One region of the Geodermatophilus sp. URMC 64 genome, then DNA from elsewhere that is predicted to be linked to it. Evidence: predicted binding sites of a transcription regulator. Region 1 holds the regulator's gene; each other region holds the start of a gene.
What was found. Region 1 encodes LexA, which represses DNA repair genes until DNA is damaged. Its sites were predicted from a motif close to TCGAACANNTGTTCGA; they were not measured.
Positions count from the first base shown of each region.

Region 2: the regulator LexA is predicted to act here: its motif matches at 1,458-1,473, upstream of ACWIYF_RS03705 (DUF222 domain-containing protein).
Region 3: the regulator LexA is predicted to act here: its motif matches at 3,070-3,085, upstream of dinB (DNA polymerase IV).

Region 1 covers NZ_CP199955.1:1,493,243-1,500,349, forward strand. The annotation lists gene ACWIYF_RS07415 (MFS transporter) at 1-561, opposite strand, end outside; gene ACWIYF_RS07420 (ArsR/SmtB family transcription factor) at 631-1,158, shown strand; gene hflX (GTPase HflX) at 1,235-2,650, shown strand; gene ACWIYF_RS07430 (phosphatase PAP2 family protein) at 2,707-3,456, shown strand; gene ACWIYF_RS07435 (hypothetical protein) at 3,461-4,486, shown strand; gene lexA (transcriptional repressor LexA) at 4,506-5,294, opposite strand; gene ACWIYF_RS07445 (LysM peptidoglycan-binding domain-containing protein) at 5,515-6,081, shown strand; gene ACWIYF_RS07450 (hypothetical protein) at 6,211-7,002, shown strand.
Region 2 covers NZ_CP199955.1:732,728-739,834, reverse strand. The annotation lists gene ACWIYF_RS03710 (aminotransferase class I/II-fold pyridoxal phosphate-dependent enzyme) at 1-1,361, shown strand, start outside; gene ACWIYF_RS03705 (DUF222 domain-containing protein) at 1,492-2,718, shown strand; gene ACWIYF_RS03700 (DUF4229 domain-containing protein) at 2,737-3,072, opposite strand; gene ACWIYF_RS03695 (Lrp/AsnC family transcriptional regulator) at 3,065-3,493, opposite strand; gene ACWIYF_RS03690 (hypothetical protein) at 3,602-3,823, shown strand; gene ACWIYF_RS03685 (hypothetical protein) at 3,824-4,096, opposite strand; gene ccsB (c-type cytochrome biogenesis protein CcsB) at 4,160-5,131, opposite strand; gene resB (cytochrome c biogenesis protein ResB) at 5,128-6,732, opposite strand; gene ACWIYF_RS03670 (cytochrome c biogenesis CcdA family protein) at 6,806-7,107, opposite strand, start outside.
Region 3 covers NZ_CP199955.1:3,352,082-3,359,188, reverse strand. The annotation lists gene ACWIYF_RS16295 (alkaline phosphatase family protein) at 1-330, shown strand, start outside; gene ACWIYF_RS16290 (sucrase ferredoxin) at 333-1,247, opposite strand; gene ACWIYF_RS16285 (cupin domain-containing protein) at 1,273-2,286, opposite strand; gene ACWIYF_RS16280 (BatC protein) at 2,601-2,879, opposite strand; gene dinB (DNA polymerase IV) at 3,099-4,409, shown strand; gene ACWIYF_RS16270 (DUF3040 domain-containing protein) at 4,536-4,940, shown strand; gene ACWIYF_RS16265 (transglutaminase family protein) at 5,108-7,107, opposite strand, start outside.

The DNA of each region.
Region 1 (7,107 bases):
GAACAGCGCGGAGATCAGGAAGGACAGCGCGTCGAACGCGATGAGCACCGGGGCGCCGAGGACCCGCAGCAGGACGCCGGTGATCCCGGGCCCGGCCACCTGGGCGACGGCGCGGCTGCTCTCCAGCTTGCCGTTGCCGTCGACGATCTGGTCGGGGTCGACCAGCGTGGGCAGGTAGCTCTGGTAGGCGACGTCGAAGAAGACCGTGGCCGTGCCGGTGACCGCCGCGACGACGAACAGCTGCCACAGGGTGAGGACGTCGAGGACGTAGGCCAGCGGCAGCGTCGCGAGCGCCACCGCCCGCACGAGGTCGTTCGCGACGAGGACCCGCTTGCGCCGCCAGCGGTCCACCCAGGCTCCGGCGGGCAGGCCGATGACGAGGAAGGCCGCCGTCTCCAGCGCGGTCAGCACGCCCATCTCCAGCGGCGTGGCGTGGAGCAGGGTGACCGCCAGCACCGGCAGCGCCAGCAGGGTGATCTGCGTGCCCAGCTGGCTGACCGTCTCGGCCGCCCACAGCTGACGGAAGTCGCGGTGCGCCCAGAGGCCGGCCGGCGTGCTCACCGGGGCAGCATCCGTCGAGTGATTGGGAAAAGTCAATCAGTGGACGGCGTGTCGCCTAGGCTCGTCGGCGTGACGGAGGACGGCGCCCCGCACATCCGCGGGCCCAAGCGCAGGGCGAGCGATGCCGAGTACCGCGCCGTCGCCTCCGCCGTCCGCCTGCGGATCCTGCGGATGTGCTGGTCGGAGGCGCTGACCAACAAGGAGCTGGCCGAGCGGCTGGGACGCAACCCCGCGACGGTCCTGCACCACGTGCGCACCCTGGTCGACACCGGGTTCCTGGCCGCCCAGCCGGACCGGCGCGGCACCCGCGGATCGCGCGAGGTGCCCTACCGGGCGACCGGCAAGAGCTGGCTGATGGACGTCGACGACCGGCCGCCGCCCCGGCGCGACCCCATGCTCGCCGCCTTCCTGGAGGAGGTGGGCGAGGTGGGGGAGCAGCACCTGCAGAGCAGCCGCCTCGGTCTGCGGCTGTCCCCGGAGAACCTGGAGGAGTTCCGCCGGCGGCTGCACGGCCTCCTCGACGAGTACGCCCGCCGTCCCGAGGACCCGGACGCCGAGCACTGGTCGCTCTACCTCGGGATGCATCCGGAGCCCTGACGTGTTGCACCCGGTGATGACATCCAGTGCACAAACCCAGGTGACCGCGGCGGACCCCCGTGTCACGCTGGAGCCGATGACAACCGCTTCCGAATTCCCCCTCGTCGAGGAGCCGGACGACACCACCGGCTCCTACGCCCTCGAGGAGCGCGGTGCGCTCCGCCGCGTCGCGGGGCTGTCGACCGAGCTCGCCGACGTCACCGAGGTCGAGTACCGGCGGCTGCGCCTCGAGCGCGTCGTGCTCGTCGGGGTCTGGACCGAGGGGACGGCGGCCGACGCCGACCGCTCCCTCGCCGAGCTCGCCGCCCTCGCCGAGACGGCCGGATCGATGGTGCTCGAGGCCGTCAGCCAGCGGCGCTCCACGCCCGACGCCGGCACCTACGTCGGCTCCGGCAAGGCCGCCGAGATCCGCGACATCGTCGCCGCCACCGGCGCCGACACCGTGATCTGCGACGGTGAGCTGACCCCCGGCCAGCTCAACGCGCTGGAGAAGATCATCAAGGTCAAGGTGGTCGACCGGACCGCGCTGATCCTCGACATCTTCGCCCAGCACGCCAGCAGCCGGGAGGGCAAGGCCCAGGTCGAGCTGGCCCAGATGCAGTACATGCTGCCGCGGCTGCGCGGCTGGGGTGAGTCGCTGTCGCGGCAGGCCGGTGGCCGCGTGGCCGGCGGTGGCGGCATCGGGACCCGCGGTCCCGGTGAGACCAAGATCGAGACGGACCGTCGCCGGATCCGGTCGCGGATGAGCAAGCTGCGCCGCGAGATCGCCGGCATGTCGACCGCGCGGGCCACCCAGCGCGCGAACCGCGGCCGCAACGCCGTTCCGAGCGTGGCGATCGCCGGCTACACCAACGCCGGCAAGTCCAGCCTGCTCAACCGGCTGACCGGTGCCGGGGTGCTGGTCGAGAACGCGCTGTTCGCCACGCTGGACCCGACGGTCCGCCGGGCGGAGTCCCCGGACGGCCGCGAGTACACGTTGACCGACACCGTCGGCTTCGTGCGGCACCTGCCGCACCAGCTGGTCGACGCCTTCCGGTCGACGCTGGAGGAGGTCGCCGCGGCGGACCTTCTCGTGCACGTGGTCGACGGGTCCGACCCCGACCCGCTGGGGCAGATCCAGGCGGTGCACACGGTGCTCGGCGAGATCGACGCGTCGGCGGTGCCGGAGCTGGTCGTGGTGAACAAGGTCGACGCGATGACCGAGGACGACGTCCTGACCCTGCGCCAGGCGCTGCCCGGCGCGGTCTGGGTCTCCGCCCGCACCGGGCACGGGATCGACCAGCTGCGCGAGATCATCGCCGCGCGGCTGCCGCACCCGGACGTCGACGTCGAGGTCCTCGTGCCCTACGGGCGCGGCGATCTGGTCGCGCGCATGCACCGCGACGGCGAGGTGCTCTCGGAGCAGCACGAGACCGGTGGCACGCGCCTGACCGCGCGGGTGGACGGCGCCCTCGCCGCGACCCTGGAGGAGTTCGCCGCCCCATCGGTCTGAGCCGTTCGGGCAGGTCGAGATCACGAACGGGTCACGGGACCCGGTACCGTGACGCCGTGACGATCGGCGCGATGCGGCGGGGCCCCGGTGAGGCCTCCGTCGTCGCCGAAGCCGGCGACGCGCGGGCCCCGGCCGTCGTGTCGCCGGGCCGGCCGCCGTGGTGGCTGCTCGCGCTGGCGGGCGTGGTCACCGTGGCCGTCTCGGTCGACCTGTTCAGCCGTGGCTCGCTCGAACGCATGGACCTGCGCGTCTCCGAGGTGGTCAGCTCCTGGGGCATCAAGGAGTCGGGCGCCTACTGGCCGGTCTGGGCGGTCACCCAGCTCGGCGGGCGCGGGTTCATCCTCATCGTCCTGGCGGCGCTGGTCGGCTACCTCGGCTGGCGGCGCCGGACGCTGGTGCCGCTGCTGCGCGTCCTCGTCGCCCTCGCCCTGCTCACCGCGGTCGTGTACGGCTTCAAGTACGGCGCCGGGCGCACGGCGCCGTCCTACCCTGGGTCGTTCTTCCACCGGGACGGCGCCTCCTACCCCTCGGGGCACGTCGCGAACGCGGTGCTGATGTGGGGCGTGGCCCGCTGGCAGGCGGTCGAGTTCGGCCTGCCCGCGCCGGTGCAGCGGGCGTTCCGGTGGCTGTCGATCCTCGGCCCCGTGGCCGCGGGCGCGGCGATGGTGTCCCTGGACTTCCACTGGGTTACCGACGCGGTCGTCGGCGGCGCCGTGGGCATCCTGCTGTTGGGCGTGGTGCATGCACTCGACGCGTCCATTCTGTCACGCTGGGTACGTGCCCGAGCCGGCCGGCGGTCCGCCTAGTCGCGTGCGGGCGCGTCCGTTGCCGGCGGCGGTGGCCCTGGCCACGGCGTTCGTGGTCGCCGGCGCCGTCCCCGCGGCCGCGGAGGAGGCCGCCGCGGCCGACGCCACCGCGCCGCATCCCCTGTGCCAGGTGACCGATCCCCGGCTCGGGGAGCTGTCCGGCCTGGTGGTGCTGGGCGACCGCATGGTGGCCATCAACGACGGCGGCGTGGAGCTGGCCGTCTACGTGCTCGACCCGGCCTGCCAGATCGTCGAGGTCCACACCGCGCCGGTCGACCCCTACGACCCTGAGGACCTCGCGGTCGGTGCCGACGGCACCGTGTGGCTGGCCGACATCGGGGACAACCGGGCCGACCGGCCCACGGTCGCGCTCCTCGCCCTGCGGCCCGACGGGTCGACCGGGGTGTTCCGCATGACCTACCCCGACGGGCCGCACGACGCCGAGTCGCTGCTGCTGGCGCCGGACGGGACGCCGTACCTGGTCACCAAGGAGATCCTCGGGGCCAGCGGCGTCTACCGGCCCACCGCCGCCCTGGCCGACGGCGGCACGGTGGCGCTGGAGAGGGTGGCCTCGGTCAACTTCACGCTCACCGGCACCGACGGCGGTCCCGTCGGCCGCGCCGGCCAGCTGATGGCCACCGGGGGAGCGGTGTCGCGTGACGGCACGCTGCTCGCGCTGCGCACGTACACCGACGCCTACGTCTGGCCGCTGTCCGGCTCCGACGTGGCCGGCGCCCTGGGTGCGGCGCCCGTGCGGATCGCGCTGCCCTCGGCTCCACAGGGGGAGGCGATCAGCTTCAGCGCCGACGACCGGCAGCTGGTGGTCGCCGGTGAGGGCCTCCCCGGCGACGTGACCCTCGTGCCGGCCACGGCGCAGCTGGCGCCGGTCGCCGCCGCCGCGCAGGGCTCGGCCGAGGCCGACCCCGCGTCAGGTCCGCCCGCGTTCACCGCGGGCCTCATCGCCGCCGCCGTGGCCACCGTGGTGGTCTGGCTGGGCGGTCTGCTGATCCGACGGCGCGGGACCGTCTGAGCCCCGCGCCGTCGTCGGCTCAGACCCGGCGCAGGACGGTGACGACCCGGCCGAGGATCGTCGCGTCGTCCCCGGGGATCGGCTCGTACGCCGGGTTGTGCGGCAGCAGCCACACGTGCCCGTCGCGGCGCTTGTAGGTCTTCACCGTCGCCTCGCCGTCGATCATGGCGGCGACGATCTCACCGTTCTCCGCGGTGGGCTGCTGCCGGACCACGACCCAGTCGCCGTCGCAGATCGCCGCCTCGACCATGGAGTCGCCGGCGACCTTGAGCATGAACAGCGTCCCCTCACCGACCAGCTCGCGGGGCAGCGGGAACACGTCCTCCACCGCCTGCTCGGCGAGAACCGGGCCGCCGGCCGCGATCCGGCCGACGAGCGGCACGTAGGTCGGCGCGGCGGTGCCGGTCTCCTCCGCCGCCGGGAGCGCGGCCGGGCCGTGCTCGCCGGGCAGGCGCACGTCGAGGGCGCGCGGCCGGTTGGGGTCGCGGCGCAGCCAGCCCTTCTTCTGCAGCACCGAGAGCTGGTGCGCCACGGACGACGCCGAGGACAGTCCCACGGCCTCGCCGATCTCGCGCACCGACGGCGGGTAGCCCCGCCGCTCGATCGAGTCGCGGATGACCTCGAGCACCCGCCGCTGCCGCTGCGTCAGGCCGTCGCCGGCCTCGCCCCGGTCCGGGAAGGACCGCACGGCGGCCGGTGCGTCGTCCGTCGTCGTGCCGGCCGTCTCCGCCGCACGGCGCCGGCCGGTCGTGCCGGCGCCGTCACCGGCCGTCCGGCGACCGCCGGACGTCCCCCTCGTGCCCGCCACGTCTCCTCCTCGCCGCCGGCCCCGTCGCCGGATCGCGCCGTCCGTCCGTCCTTGGTGGCAGACCGTAGCGCTGTCGAACGGAATTTTCAAACACACGTTCGAAGTCCCGACGCGTCGGGTCGCTTCTGTCGGGCCCCTCCGGTAGACATTCGCACGGACGTTCGATTCGAACAGGCGTTCGACCGTGACGGGATGTCGGGATCGGCGGGAGGAGAGGGTCGTGGCAAGCGTGCAGCAGGCAGTCCTGGACTTCGACGAGGCGGTGCAGGCGCCCTGGCGGCCCTCGCTCCGGTCCGTCACGGGTGATCGCCCGATGGAGGCCGCGCGGCCCGTGCGGGCGGAACGGTCGGTCCGGCCCGGCGAGCGGGTGGGCCGTTCGCCGTCCCCGCTCGCCCCGCCGGCCCGGCCGGCGTCCTCCGCGCCGTCCGGGCGGCCCTCGGTGACCGGGCGCCCGGTCCGGGGCGGCTGCGCCACGCCCTCACGCCCGTCCGCGGCTCCGCTGCGCCTGACCCGGCGTGCCCGCCGGCTGCTGGTCGTCCTCGGGCTGGCGGCGGCGGTCGGCCTCGGCTCCTGGGTCGGTCCGCTGGTCACCGGCGGCGCGGGGGACGACCTGCGTCTCGCGGGCGTGAGCACGGTGGTGGTCGAGCCGGGTGACACGCTGTGGTCGATCGCGGCCGCAGTGGCCGACGAGGGCGACGACGTGCGCGCGGTGGTCTACGAGATCCAGCAGCTCAACCGGCTCGAGGGTGCGGGTGTCGTCCCGGGTCAGGTCCTCCAGCTGCCGTGAGCGCAGGGTGTGGTCCCGGGTTCCGACTCGTCCCGCGAAGACTCCGACAACATCCGGGCGCTGACTTCGTCAACCCTCAGTACCCGTGCCTTCACGCTCCGTACTGGTCTCACCGCTTACCGTCGTCGCGTGTCAGGCGCCATGGAGAGTCGTGCAGCGGTGTTCACCAGTCAGCCGCAGAACGTCGAGGTGTACGCGGCGGGGGAGTGGCTGCCCGGGTCGCTCCTCGGCTGGCGGCACGACGCCGGCGGCGCCTGCCAGGTCTGGGTGCGCCTGACCATGGGTGGCGTCGAGGAGTCCACCTGGACCGACCTCGAGAGCCTGCGGCTGCCCGAGCCGCACCTCGCCGTCGCGCCGGAGCCCGCGGAGGCCCCGGCGGAGGACCCGGCGGCCACGCGGAGCTTGCGCCTCTCCGGAGTCTCCGCCACCGGGCCGGTCCGCCGCGGCCGGCCCGCGGCGCCCGGCGCGCGCCCGGCCCGGGAGGTTCGGGAGCTGCCCGCCGTCCGCGAGGACGCCGCCAGCCGCGCGGTGCACCCGGCCGGCCGGCGGCGCGCCGACTCGCGGGTCGTCGGCGAGACCGCCGAGTTCCCGGCGGTGGGGGTCCGGGCGGGGCGGCACCGGGCCCCGGCGTCGCCGTCCGGATCGGGCCGGCACCGCGCCGCCGACACCGGCGTCTGGCCCGCGGTGACCGACTCGCCGGTCGACGTCCGCACGCCCGCCGCCCGCGCTGCCGGGGCCTGGGGCGCCCGGTCGGACGACACCTGGCCCGGGGTGTCCGGCGCTTCCTGGAGTGAGCCCGGCGCGCCGTCGCTCGAGCCGGACCTGCTCACCCGGCCGATGCGGCTCGGTGGCGTCGGGCGGGGCGAGTCGGTGCCGCAACCGCGCAGCGCGCGCTGGGACGACACGCTCACCGGCGTCTGAGGCCGGCGGTCCGCCGGCCGTCGGATCGAGCCCTTCCCGGCCCCGCCGGACCGGGCGCGGTGTCGCGCAGCATGCCCCTCTACCGCATCACCGGCCAGCCGGCGG
Region 2 (7,107 bases), 760 kb from region 1:
GCGGCGCCCGGCTGACCATCACCGCCCACCACACCGTGGACGACGTCGCCGGGGTGGTGGCCGCCCTGGCCGAGCATCTCCCCGCGGCGATCTCCGACGAGGGAGCCTCCGTGGCCGACCTGCACCGCGCGTTCTCCCGCCAGCTGCGGGGCCGGCACGTGCTCGGCGCCGCTGCCGAACCCGTTCCGCAGCCGGCGCTCCGGCTGGAGCACCACCGCTCCGTCGCCGACCTCGACACCGCCGAGTGGGACCGGCTCCTGGGCGGCCGCGGCGCGTTCGACGCCGCCGCGCTGCGGACCTACGAGTCGGTCTTCGACATCGGCGGCACGGGCGGCGCGGGCCAGACCGAGGACGCGTGGGACTTCCACTACCTGGTCGTCCGCGACGCGGCGGGGGTACCCGTGGCCGCGACGTTCTTCACGACCGCGCTGTGGAAGGACGACATGCTCTCCCCGGCGGCGGTCTCGCGCGAGGTGGAGCGGCGGCGGTCGGAGAACGCCGACAGCTATCACCTGACCTCGACCGTCTTCGGGATGGGATCGCTGCTCACCGAGGGCGACCACCTCTACCTCGACCGCACCCGCGACTGGCAGGGCGCACTGCGGATGATCCTGTCCGCCGCGCGCCGCGAGGAGGACCTCGCCGGCGCCTCCGCCGTCGTGCTGCGCGACCTCCCCGACGGGGACGACGAGCTGCACGCGTTCCTGCTGGGCGAGGGGCTGCTGCGGCTGCCGGTCTGGAACACCTGGGTGCGCGAGGTCGACTTCGCCGACGACGAGGGCTTCCTGCGCAGGCTGACCCGCAAGCACCGCTACCACCAGCGGACGCGCGTGCTGGCCTTCGAGCCGTCCTACCGGGTCCAGGTGGTCACCGGCGGCAGCCCCGAGGCGCGGAGCGTCGACGAGGCCACGCGGGACGAGCTGTACCGGATGTACCGCAACGTCCACGCCCGGTCCCTCGAGCTCAACGTCTTCCCGCTGCCGCGGCGGCTGATCGACGCCGTCCTGGAGTCGCCGGGGTGGGAGGTCGTCCTCCTGCACCTGCCCGACCAGGCGGCCGGTCCGGTGGCATTCGCCGCCCAGCACGTCTTCGGCGGGGACGACGGCCACGTCGCGCCGCTGTTCGTGGGGCTGGACTACTCCTACGTGCCGACCCACAACAGCTACCAGCAGCTGCTGTTCCAGTCCCTGCGCAGCGCCCAGCGGCACGGTGCGCCGCGGATCCTGTACGGGATGAGCGCGGACCTCCACAAGGCCCGCTTCGGCGCACAGGCCGAGAAGCGCTGGGTCTACGTGCAGGCCACCGACACCTTCAACGCCGACGTGCTGGCCCGGATGAGCGAGACCGTCGGCGCCCGGTAGGGCGGCCTGCATCCTCGTCAAGCGGGGGCTCGGATCTGTGGACGGGCCGCTGGCCTGGGGATTCAGGTCGCGGCGACACCTCCTCGGCGGTATGGTTCGAACAAGTGATCGAGTTGCTCGGGAGGTGACCGTGGACGCGTTCATGTCGCAGATGGACGCGCTCGCGGCCGAGGAGCTCCACGGCCGGGGCCCGGCGCTGCTCGACCGCACCCGCGCACTGGTCGCCGCGCGCAACCGGATCGACGCCGAGCTGGCCCGCACCGTGCGGCAGGCCGAGTGCCAGCAGGCCTTCGCGCACGACGGGACGAACTCGCCGCAGTCGTGGCTGCGCGGGCACACCCGGCTGTCTGCCGGCGCGGCCTCGCAGCTGGTGCGCAACGGGCGTGCCCTCGACCAGCTCCCGACGCTGGCCGCCGCGCACGCCTCGGGTGCGGTGACCGGCGATCAGGTGGCGGTGATCGGGCGGATCACCGCACCCCGCTACCAGCGGCTGCTGGCCGAGCAGGGCGGCGACCTCGCCGGCATCGACCAGGTGCTGACCAGGTTCGCCGCCACCCGGCGGCACGACGAACTTGCCCGGCTGGTGCACACCTTCCTGGACCGGCTCGACGCCGACGGCCTGGAGCCGGATCCGACGGAGGAACGGTTCCTGTCCGTCGCCAAGCACACCGACGGGTCGGTGTCCTTCCGCGGGCACCTCGACGCCGTCGGCGGGGAGAAGGTGCAGGCCGCGCTGGAATCGCTCCGCCAGGCCCACCGGCCCGCCGGCGACCAGCGCTCGCACGCCCAGCAGCAGGCCGACGCCCTCGTGCAGCTCGCCGACCTCCATCTCGGCTGCGGCACCCTGCCGCTGCTGCGCACCGTCAAGCCGCACGTCGCCGTCCGCGTCGACCTGGAGGACCTGCTCGACCCCTCCACCGGACCGGCCAGCGGGCAGCTCGGCTTCGGCGGGATCCTGTCCGCCGCCCGGGCCCGCTGGGCGGCCTGCGACGCCGAGCTCACCCGCATCGTCCTCGGCCCCGAGGGACAGCCCCTCGACCTCGGCCGCACGATGCGCCTGGTTCCGCCCTGGCTGCGCAGGGCCGTCGAGGCCCGCGACGGTCACTGTGTGTTCGCCGGCTGTGACGCCCCGCACCACTGGTGCGAGGTTCATCACGTCATCCACTGGCTCTTCGGCGGCCAGACCAACCCGGAGAACTCCGGCCTGCTGTGCGAACGGCACCACACCCAGGTCCACCACGGCTTCCGCATCGAACGAGATACCGCCGGCCGATGGCACACCTACCGCCCCGACGGCAGCGAGATCCTGGTGATCCGGCCACCCGCCGCCGAAGCGGAGCTGGCCCGCGCCGGCTGACCGGCCGGGATCAGCCGGTCAGGCCGGTGAGCCCGTCTCCTCGCTCTCGCTGCCGCTCAGGCGGGCGCGCAGGTCCTCCTTGGCCGCGCGCCGGGCGACGCTGCGCGCGGCGAGCGCCTCGGTGAGCCGCTCACGCACCGGCCGCAGCGCCAGGTAGCTCACCGGCATGGACAGGAGCACGCCGAAGAGCAAACCTGCGTAGCTACCGAGCCCGGCTAACCAGAGCAGGGCCACGAGGGCGACGGCGATGAGCAGCCGGCCGAAGGTGTAGAGCAGCAACCAGGGTGCGACCCGCGGCGGTGTCGCGGGTCCGCCGTCGGGACCGGCAGGGGTCGTCGGCGCCGTCTCAGCCATGCCGTCCCTCCCACTTCGTCGACAACACCACCGTGGTCCGGGTGCGGGCGACGCCCCGGATCCGGTTCAACGCGCTGATCGTGGCCTCCAGTGCAGGGATGTCGGGAACCCGCACCTTGAGCACGTAGCCCTCGCTGCCGGCGACCCGCCAGCAGTCCTCGACCTGCGGCATGGCGCGCAGCGCCTCCTCGAGGCCGGTGTCGTCGACCGAGTCGCTCTCGATGACCCCGATCAGGGCGGTGACGTCGAGGCCGATGGCCGCGGGGTCGACGAGCGCCCGGTATCCGGTGATCACCCCGGCGGCCTCCAGCTTGCCGACGCGCTCGTGCACGGCCGGGGAGGACAGACCGACCTGACGGGCGAGCTCGGCATAGCTCGCCCGGCCGTTGGCGCGCAGCAGATCGATCAGCTGCCGGTCCACGGCGTCGATGGCGGTCTCCGTCCTGCGGGTGCGGCACAGCGTTGGTGGCTGCCCGACGCCGAGTATTCACGCGGACGTACATTGGGAGCCGACGAGGGGGGTGTACCGGTGCCGGTGTTCCTGGTGGTTCTTCTGGTCGCGGTCGGCGTGGTGGTTCTGCTCATGCGTGCCGCGTCCGCAGCGGGCAACGGTGGGAGCGTGTCCGCTCCGCGGCCGCCGCGCATGCGTCCTCCCCAGCGCCCGCGCCGTCCCATCGCACCGGATGACGATCCTGACTTCCTGCGCGAGCTCGACCGCCGGCGCAGCCGGGGCGACGGCCCGACCGTCTGATCAGGCCGCGGACCTCGCCCCGAACAGCCGGCGCCAGCCGCGCCGGGCCGGTGGGGCGGGCTCCTCGGATGCCGCCTCGCCGTCGGCCGGCAGATCGCCCGGCCAGCCGAGACGGCGGCCCCTGTTCGGGGGCGCGGGCCACCCGACCTCGCTCTCCCGCTGCGGCTCGGGCTCGGCGGTGGAGTGCGACGCCGTCCCGGTGGTACGGCGGGACAGCCCCTCGGCGACGAGGGGGTGCACGGACGTCCCGTCCGCGGCGGTGTGCCTACCCATGGGGGCATGGAAGCACGCAGGCCCGGCTTTCGTCACGATCCCCGGCCCGGCGCGCCTCGCAGGTCAGTCCAGCCCGGCGTAGCTGTGCAGCCCGGTCGACACCATGTTGACGTACAGCAGGTTGAAGATCATCACGGCCAGGCCGACGACGTTGACCCACGCGGCCGCCCGGCCCCGCCAGCCCGCGGTGGTGCGGGCGTGCAGGTACGCGGCGTAGACCACCCACGCGATGAAGGCCCACGTCTCCTTGGGATCCCAGCCCCAGAACCGCCCCCACGCGCTCTCCGCCCAGATCGCGCCCGCGATGACGGCGAACGTCCAGATCGGGAACCCGAAGACGGCGGTGCGGTGCGCGACCCGGTCCAGCGCGGCGGCCGAGGGCAGCCGCTCGACGACCCGCAGCCCGGAACCCGCCGGCGCCTCGCCTGCCGCGACCTTCGCCTCCTGCCGCGAGCGCAGCAGGTACAGGACGCTGGCGATGCCGCTGACGAAGAAGATGCCGAAGCCGAGGATCGCCGTCGTCACGTGGATGGCCAGCCAGTAGGACCGCAGCGCGGCCACCAGCGGCGCGGTCTCCGCGTAGAGGAACAGCCCGATCAGCACCATCGCCAGCACGACCGGGCCGGTGACGAACACCCCGATGTGCCGCAGCGCCGGCGCGCGCACCGCCAGCACGACGTAGGCGACGACGGCGACGAGCACCACGGCGGTGGCGAACTCGTACATGTTGCCCCAGGGCAGCCGGTCGGCGGCCAGCCCGCGGGTCACCAGGATCGCCGCGTGGGTGAGGACGCCGAGCACGGTGAGCACCATGGCGAGCGCCCCCCAGCGCCGGCCGGCGGTCGGCTCGGCCGCGGCGTCGGCGGACGACGCCGGCCCGGACGGCGCACCGGCGCCCACCAGCTCGCGCGTCCGGGCCGGGCGCCGACCGAACGCCAGCTGCGCGCAGAACGCCACGACGGCGAGGGAGTACAGCGCCACGCTGATCGTGAAGAACGTGTCCGACAGGGCGGCCAGCGTCGGGTCAGGTCTCACGCTCGGGATGCCTCCGGTCCGGGTGCTGCTGAGCGGGCGTCGAGTGCCGCCCGCAGATCGTCGGTCAGCGCGGCGAACCGCGGGCCCGAGTCGCCGCCACCCCGGGTCAGCGAGGCCAGCGACAGCACGGTACCGCCGCCGTCGGGGGCGGCCGCCACCCGGGCGAAGAAGCGCTCCCGGCGGACCAGCAGCATGCCCAGCAGGCCGGCGAGCATCGCGACGGCCGCGACGAGCACCCACACCTGCCCGGGGTCGTGCGAGAGCTGCAGGGCCGCGAACTCCTTCACCCCGGTGAAGGTGATCGTCGTGCCGTCGTCGAGGGTCAGCGACTCCCCCGGCGCGAGGTTCGCCTCACCGACCTGCTGCAGCCGGCCGCGGTCGATCTGCGTGGCGTCGAGCGAGTACACCGACTGCGGCAACCCCGAGTCCAGGCCGAGGTAGCCGCGGTAGGCCACGATCGCCACCTGCGGCGCCAGCGGCCGCGGGTCGATCGAGGTGAGGATCCCGCCCTGGACCACGCCGGTCGGCGCGAAGAAGCCCTCGAGCGCCAGCTGGTCGTCCTGCCCCGGCAGGTCGGGCAGCTTGAGCGCGCCCTGGCTGGACATCGTCGCGGTCTCCGAGGGCAGGAACGGCACGGCGAGGTCGGTGAACGCCGTCCCGTCGGGCAGCGTGACGGTGAAGGTCGGGCTGAACCCGTGGCCGGTCACGTAGACGCGGTCGCCGTCCACCCGCAGGGGGTCGTTGACGCCGATGGTCGTCGCCCGGCCGTCCTCCCCAGGGGGGCCGTAGGAGATGTCCGCGGTGAACGAGGCGGCGGTCAGGTCCTCCTCGTACCGGGCCTCGAAGTTCTGCAGATCGACGCAGAGCGGCGTGAGATCGCTGCCCTCGACCAGCGGTCCCGCCGAGTAGGTGTCGTACTGCTGGAAGGAGTTGCAGAAGCCCTGACCCTCGGTGACCAGGATGCTGCCCTCGTAGCCCCACAGCTTGCCGCCGGCCAGGCCGAGCAGCATCGCCACGAGCGAGAGGTGGAACAGCAGGTTCCCGGTCTCCTTGAGCAGGCCCTTCTCGGCCGACAGCTCCGGGCCGTGCGCGCCGTCCCGCCGGACGACGCGGAACCGGCGGACCCGCAGCTCCTCCTCCACGACGTCGAGCGCCCCGGCCTCGGGAAGCGACGTCGGCACGCTCGCCGAGTCGGGCAGCCGCAGCAGGTGCCGCGGCGCCGGCGGCGGCACCGCCCGCAGCGACCGGGCGTGCTCGACCGCACGGGGCAGCACGCAGCCGATCAGCGAGACGAACAGCAGCAGGTACACCGCGGCGAACCACGGGGAGCTGAAGACGTCGAACAGGTACAGCCGGTCCAGCAGCGGCGCGAGCGTCGGGTGGTCGGTGAAGTACTGCGAGACGGCGTTCTGCGACAGCGAGCGCTGCGGCAGCAGCGAGCCCGGGATCGCGGCCACCGCCAGCAGGAACAGCAGGATGATCGCCGTCCGCATCGCGGTCAGCCGCCGCCACCAGCGCAGCAGGGCGCCGGTGAGCCGGCGGTGCACCGGCGGCAGGGACGGCGGGACCGGCGCGGTCCGCGGCGGATCGAGAACCGTCACGACCACTCCTCGCTGGCGCTCGTCGCGTCCGTGCCGGACCGTGCTGTGCTCATCGGTGAGCTCGCACGCTCGCTCACAACGACGACTCCCCGAACCCGCTGGCCGCGATCCACGCCCGCAGCCACTGCATGAGCTCGGTCCACGCGCCGGTCACCAGCAGCAAGCCCACGACGACCAGGACGACGCCGCCGACCCGGGTCACCGTGCGGGCGTGCCGGCGCAGGAACGACGTCGCACCGAGCGCCCAGCGCGCCCCGAGGGCCACCAGCACGAACGGGATGCCCAGCCCCAGGCAGTACGCGACCCCGAGGACGGCGCCGCGGCCGGCGGTCGCCTCGGCGTAGGCCAGCGAGTTGACCGCGGCCAGCGTCGGCC
Region 3 (7,107 bases), 1.9 Mb from region 1:
CGGGTCCTGGCCGGCGAGCCCCGGGCCCGCTACGTGCACACCGTCCCGGGGGCCGAGGACGACGTCCTCGCCCGCTGGCGGGCCGTCGTCGGGCACCGCGCCTGGGTCGTCGGCCGCGAGGAGGCCATCGCCAGCGGCGTGTTCGGTCCGGTGGACGCCGGCGTCGCCGCCCGCATCGGGGACGTCGTCGCGCTGGCCCGCGGTTCCTGGGCGCTGACCGCGAGCCGGCACGAGCCGGGGCCGAGCCGGCTGGCGGCCTACCACGGCTCGCTGACCGCGACCGAGCTGGCCATCCCGCTGCTCGCCGCCCGGGGCGGCGCCCTCGGCTGAGCTCAGCCGAGCGACTCCAGCCGCCAGATCCGCATGTGCGCGGGGTGCAGGGCCGAGCAGGTCAGGTGCGCCGCCTGCGCCGACGGGGAGCTCTCGACGGTCGCCGTCAGCTCGCCGTCGGGACCGGCCAGGGTCACCGTCCAGCGCTCGACCTCCGCGCCCGGCGCGGTGAGCTGCCGGATCCCCAGCGGCCGCAGGTCGTCGACGCCCACCAGCCCGAGCTCGGTGCGGGTCAGCTGCTGGGCCGCCTGCGCCGGCGGGGCCAGCCCCGCCCGGCCGCGCAGCCACGGCAGCGCGACCTGCCCCCGCGTGTGCGCCGCGACCAGGTCGCCGCCGTCCCCCGGGACCTGCCCGTAGTAGAAGCCGTGCGGGAGGACGACGACGTTGGCGGCGAACCGGTCGCCGCCGAGGTGGCTGCACTCCCACACGTCGGCGGGCCCGGGCGCCGGCAGGCTGCGCGCCAGCGGCCGTCCGCGCAGGGCGCAGCAGGCGTCGTGCGTGCCGTGCGTGCACACCAGGTAGACCGGGCCGGCCGTGGGCTCGCCGACCGAGCCGTCCCACGGGACGTCGAGCAGGTCCGCGTCCGCCTCGCGCACCGACCACCACAGCCCCTCGCGGCCGGGCCGGGAGTCCACGTAGGCCCACCGCCGGCCGGTGTCGGTCAGCCGGTCGCCGGGCCGCCGGATCAGCAGCAGCCGCACGTTCTCCCGCCGCGACCGCCGGGCCAGCAGCGGCGCCACCTCCGGATCGAACCGCGACTGCTCCAGGGCGTCGCGGCCCCACGGCCCCGGCTGCTCGATGAGCACCCAGCGCTGCGCCAGGGAAGCGGTGGCCACCAGGGGATCCCTCCGGGCCAGGGCCTGCACCGAGCAGCGGGAGGGGTCCAGCCGGCCGGCCGGACGGGCGGCGCCGGTCACGGCCGGCTCCCGGGGGAGCGGGCCCTCACCGTCGGGTCCCGGGCTCCTCCGCACGCGGCCCATCGTGCCCCGCGTCGTCCGTCCCGGCGACGGCGTCGGGCACCACCGCGATGCCCTCGGTGACCAGCCGCTTCGCAAGCGTCAGCTGGTCGTCGCCGTCCAGGCCGGGCAGGTCGGCGACCTTGAGCTCGCCGACGGCCAGCAGCTCGGCGAGGGCCGGGCGCGTCCCGGCGGGCAGCTCGTGCGTCCGCCGTCCCGCGACGAGGGTGACCCGGCCGTCCGCGGCCGGCCGGAGGCTGCAGCGCAGCCGGCGGCGCAGCTGCAGCACGGTCCCGGGGGTGAGCGCGGCCGCCGCGGCCGACTGGGCGAGCGGGGCGACCGGTTCCGGGCGCACCTGCGCCCAGGTCCGCGCGCGCACCCGGTCGGCCACCTCCGCGGGGTCGACCCGGCCGAGCCAGTCCCGCAGCGCGGTGATCACGGTCGTGACGTCGTCGGCTCCCGACGACGGATCGGCGAGGTCCAGCCCCAGCGGCAGCGAGCGGCGCAGCTCGGGGTCCTCGGCGGCGAGCGTGCGCACCAGGTCCAGCGCCGCCTCGGCGGCCGACCAGCGGGTCACCGGGTGCACGCCGACGGTCAGGTGGCCGCTGATCCGGCCCAGCGCGGTCGCCGAGTGGAGGTAGCCGCGGGGCAGGTAGAGGGCGTCGCCGGGCCGGAGCACGGTGTCGATCACCGGCTCGCGCTCGGCGGCGGCGGCCACGTCGGCGGCCCGGTCGTTCCACGGCTGGGTGCGCAGTGGGTCGGTCAGCACCGGCTCGTGGATCCGCCAGTGCTTCTCGCCGGCGAACTGCAGCACGAAGACGTCGTGGACGTCGTAGTGCGGGCTGAAGCCGCGCGAGGACGGCGGGGTGATGTAGGCGTTGACCTGCGTCGGGTGGCCGAGGTCTGCGGCGAGTGAGTCGGCGAACTCGATCAGCGGCGGCCAGAGCCGGTGCAGCCCCTGCAGGACGACCGTGCTGCCCTCGGCGAACAGCCGCAGCACCGCATCGGAGGAGACCTGGTCGGCGATCTCGGCGCCGGCGCCGCCCGAGGTGGTGAACCGCTTGGCGTCGACGACCGCGCCGTCCTTGGCGATCCGCAGGAACGGCGTGCGCAGCCCGCGGCGGGTCAGCAGCTCGTCGACGTCGTCGAGGGTGAGCAGGTCGGCGAAGGACTCACCGGTGTGCTCGGCGCGGGCGAGCAGCGGGCGCCGGGACCAGTGCTCCCGGGCGAACGCGTCCGGGTCGGTGTGCGTGCACCGCCACAGGGCCGGACGGGCGTGCTGCCCCGTCCGGCCCCGGGTGGTGAGGTCGTCGCTCAGGCGCCACCGTCCGCGCCGCCGTCGGCCCCGCCGTCGGCACCACCGTCCGCGCCGCCGTCGGCGCCACCATCGGCGCCACCATCGGCGCCGCCGTCGGCCCCGCCGTCCGCGCCGCCGTCCGCTCCGCCGTCGGCACCACCATCGGCGCCGCCGTCACGGCCCGCGCCGCCGTCGGCGCCGCCGTCCGCGCCGCCGTCGTGCCGGCCCGGGGTGCCGGATGCGCCGCCGTCGGCGGGGCCCTCCGTGCTGGTCATGTCGTCGTCGTCGAGCGCCATGTGTTCCTCCGCTTCCCGTGGGTGGTGGCGCGGGCCGCCGGACGACGGCCCCCTCGCTGCACTTACCTCGCCCATCCTGGCCTGACACCTGCGGCCTCACCAGGGGCTTCACAGACACGCCGACCGCGGCGACACGGGCGCCCGCCACGGCGCGGACCCACCCGCCGGGCGCTACTGTGCACCCAGCGAATCGAACACGTGTTCGGACAAGGAGGAGCCGTGGCCGGCCGCGCGGAGGGCTGCACCGTCCTGCACGTCGACATGGACGCCTTCTTCGCCAGCGTCGAGGTCCGCCGGCACCCCGAGCTCGCCGGGACGCCGGTGATCGTCGGCGGGGCGGGCAACCGGGGCGTGGTCACCTCGGCCACCTACGAGGCCCGCCGCTACGGCGTGCACGCCGCGATGCCGACGGCGCGGGCGCTGCGGCTGTGCCCGAACGCCACGGTGCTGCCGGGGGACATGGCGCTCTACGCCGAGGTGTCCCGCGCGGTCATGGCGCTGTTCCGGTCGATCACCCCGCTGGTGGAGCCGCTCTCGCTCGACGAGGCCTTCCTCGACGTGGCCGGCGCCGGCCGCCGGCTGGGCGACGCCGCCGAGATCGGCGAGTACCTGCGTGCCCGGGTCTTCGACGAGCAGGGGATCACCTGCTCGGTCGGGGTGGCGCCGACCAAGTTCGTGGCCAAGCTGGCCTCCACCGCCAGCAAGCCCGACGGGCTGCTCGTCGTCCGCCCGGCCGAGGTCATGGACTTCCTGCACCCGCTGCCGGTCGGCGCGCTGTGGGGTGTGGGCCCCAAGACCGAGGAGCAGCTGCTGCGGCTCGGACTGCGCACCGTCGGCGACCTCGCGCACGTGCCGGCCCGCACCCTGCAGCGGGCGGTCGGCGCCGCCGCCGGATCGCACCTGCACGAGCTGGCGTGGGGCCGCGACCCGCGGCGCGTCGTCCCCGACGAGCCGGAGCGGTCGACCGGGGCGGAGGAGACCTTCGCCACGGACGTCGACGACCCGGCGGTCATCCACCGCGAGCTGCTGCGGCTGGCCGAGCGCACGGCCGGCCGGCTGCGGTCGGTCGGCGCGCTGGCGCGCACGGTGAGCATCAAGGTGCGCTTCGCCGACTTCGCGACGATCACCCGCAGCCGCACCCTTGCCGTCCCGACCGACGTGGGCCACGAGCTCTACGAGACCGCCCGGGCGCTGTTCGACGCCCTCGGGCTGGACCGCGCCCGCATCCGCCTGGTCGGCGTGCGCGCGGAGCGGCTGGTCGACGCGGAGTCCGCGCCGCGGCAGCTGGAGCTCGGCGCCCGCGAGCACGGCCGCCGCGAGGCCGAGCTCGCCGCCGACCGCGCCGCCCGCCGGTTCGGGGCCGGCGCGGTCCGCCCGGCGACGCTGCTGCACCGGGACGGCTGGCGGCGCGGGGGAGTCGACGACGGGCCGGCCGCCGCCGTCCCGATCCCGCGCCCGGACCGGCCCCGGCGCCGCCTGCCGGCGCTCGGACCTGCTCCTTCGGCCGCCCCCGGGCACCCGGGAGAGTGATCACGAAGCGATCCCGGCGGGTCGGCGGCGACTCGCCTTTCGCGCGCTGCAATCGGCTCGTATCCTCGGTGACACCGCCGGCGGTAACGACCGGCGGTACCTGGCTAGGCCCACGTGGAGGTCGACGTGCCGCTCTCCGAGCACGAGCAGCGACTGCTGGAGCAGATCGAGCGCGCCCTCGTCGATGACGATCCCAAGTTCGCTTCCTCGGTCCGTACCGGCGACCGCCGGCTGAAGGCCCGCCGCAAGCTGCAGCTCGGTGCCGCACTCGTCATCGTCGGGCTCGCGGTCCTGACGGGCGGCGCGGTCGCGCACTCGGTGATCCTCGGGGGCATCGGCTTCCTGGTGATGTTCGGTGGGGCGGCCCTCGGCGTCCTGAACTACAAGTCCGCGACCGGGGCCGTCGAGGCCGGCGCCCCCGCGAGCGGTGGCCGCGGCCCGGCCGGTGGCCGCGGCAAGGGTGGCCGCCGCGGTCGCCAGCCGCTGAAGAACCGCCTCGAGGAGCGCTTCCGCCGCCGCTACGACCAGTAGCCCGACAGACCCGTCGAGAGGCCGCCGTCCCCAGGGACGGCGGCCTCTCGCGTGTCCGGGCCGCGCCGGCGCCCTCCTGGCTCAGCGCAGCGGGTCCTGGCTCACGTCCCACCGTGAGCCAGGAGCCGCTGGGATCAGCCCAGCTGATCCCAGCGGGGAAGCGGCGGTCAGACCGTCCGCGTCCGGCGCCGCACGAGCGTGGCCACCCGGCGGCTCACCGCGTCCGCGGCGCGCCGTCCGGCCCCGGTGAGCAGCGAGCCCGGCCACAGCAGCGCCAACAGCCGGGCGCGGGGCGGGGTCGCCCGGACCAGCCCGCGCCGCGCGGTGCGCAGCGCGGCCGCCAGCTGCGGGTCGGCGGCGGCGCTGCCGGGCCGGGCGTAGCTGGCGGCCTCCTCGGCCAGCGCCAGCCGCCGGAGGGCGTCGGCGGCCTCGGCCTCGGCGGCCGAGTCGGGACGGCGCACGGCGCGACCGGCCGCGGCCCCGGCCGAGCGGGTGATCACGCCGGCCAGCTGCCGGGCGGTCTGCCGCGGGGTCTGCGCCGGGTGCAGCGGCACCCCGAGGTCGCGCGCGGTGGCCGCCAGCTCGTCCCACAGCGCCGCCGGGGCGCCGTCGGCCAGTCGCCGGCGCCGCTGCAGGGCGCGCAGCACCGCCGGCGTCGCCAGCAGCGCCAGCACGAGCACCGCGACGCCGCCCCCGATCAGCACCGGACGCAGCCAGGGCGCGGTCTGCTCCTGCGGCAGGTTCAGCGGGACGAACTGGTCGTCGCGGTCGAGCTCGCGGGTGGGCGCCGCGGGGGCCGAGGGGAGGGGCGCCGAGGCGCTCGCCGCCGGGTCGCTGGGCTGCGGGGTGTCGGCGCGCGGCGCCCACGGCAGCTCGACCCGGCGGTCGACGGAGATCGGCGTCGGGTCGAACGGCACCCAGCCGAGGCCGGCGAAGTAGACCTCCACCCAGGCGTGTGCGTCGTCGCTGGTGATGACCCGGGTGCCGTCGCCGTTCGCGCTGCCCGGGGTGTAGCCCAGGGCCACGCGGGCGGGCACGCCGGCCGACCGCACCATCACCGCCATGGCCCCGGCGTACTGCTCGCAGTAGCCGCGCCGCAGGCGCAGGAAGTCGGCGAGGTCGTCGCCGCTGGTGCCCGGTGCGGTCGACAGGCTGTACACGAAGCCGTTGGACCGGTCGGTCAGGAAGGCGTGGATGGCCCGGACCCGCTCGTACGGCGTGACCGCGTCGGCGGTCAGCTGCCGCACCAGGTCGACGACCGTGGGGTTGAGCAGCGGCAGGTCGGTGTAGCGGGCCTGGACCGGGTTGTTCCGGGGCAGCGCGGGCGACTGCGCCAGCAGCTCGGCCGAGGGCTGCGGCTGGCGGGCGGTGACCCGGTAGGTCAGGCCGGCCGTGGTGACGTTGCGGCCGAAGACCGTGCCGGTGGCCGGGTCGAAGCGCCAGTTGCGGTCGCCGTCGCCGGCGACGCTCACCGTCAGCGGTGAGGTCAGCAGCGGCAGGAACCGGTCGGAGTGCCCGACCGAGGTGATGGTCGCGGTCATCTGCCGGCCCGGTTCGCCGTCCGGCAGCGGGGCGAGCCGGTCGTCGTCGGCGATCGACTGCTCGCCGTCGAGGTTGGACAGCGACCAGCCCTCGTCGCCGTCGTACTGGTCGAGCGAGACGACCCGCAGGTAGCCGGGGTCCTCGACCGAGGCGTCGACGCGCAGCAGGTTGATGGCCTCCGGCAGGGTCAGCTCGCCGCGCAGCTCGGCGACCGGGTCCAGCGACGTCCCGGTGGAGCTGCCGCTCCCGCTGCCCGCCCCGAGGCCGGTGGTCAGCGACCCCTCGCGCAGGGTCGGCACGAGCGCGCCGAGGACCAGGCCCGCGGCGAGGGCGAACACGCCGGTGCGCACCGCGAGCAGGGTGCCGGTGCCCAGCAGCGTGCGGCGGCCGGAGCGGGCGCGCTGCGCGAGCCGGCGGCGCTGGTCGGCCCACAGCAGCACGGCCAGCCCCGCGGCCGGCGCCGCGATGGCGGTCAGGCCGATGCCGCCGATGATCGTGCCGACCGGCACGCAGTAGAGGACCAGCAGCCCGAGCCCGGCCAGCGCCGGTTGCCGGCCGGCCACGGCGACCAGGTCGACGGCGACGGCGACCAGCCCGACGAGGATCACCGTCAGCGCCAGCAGGC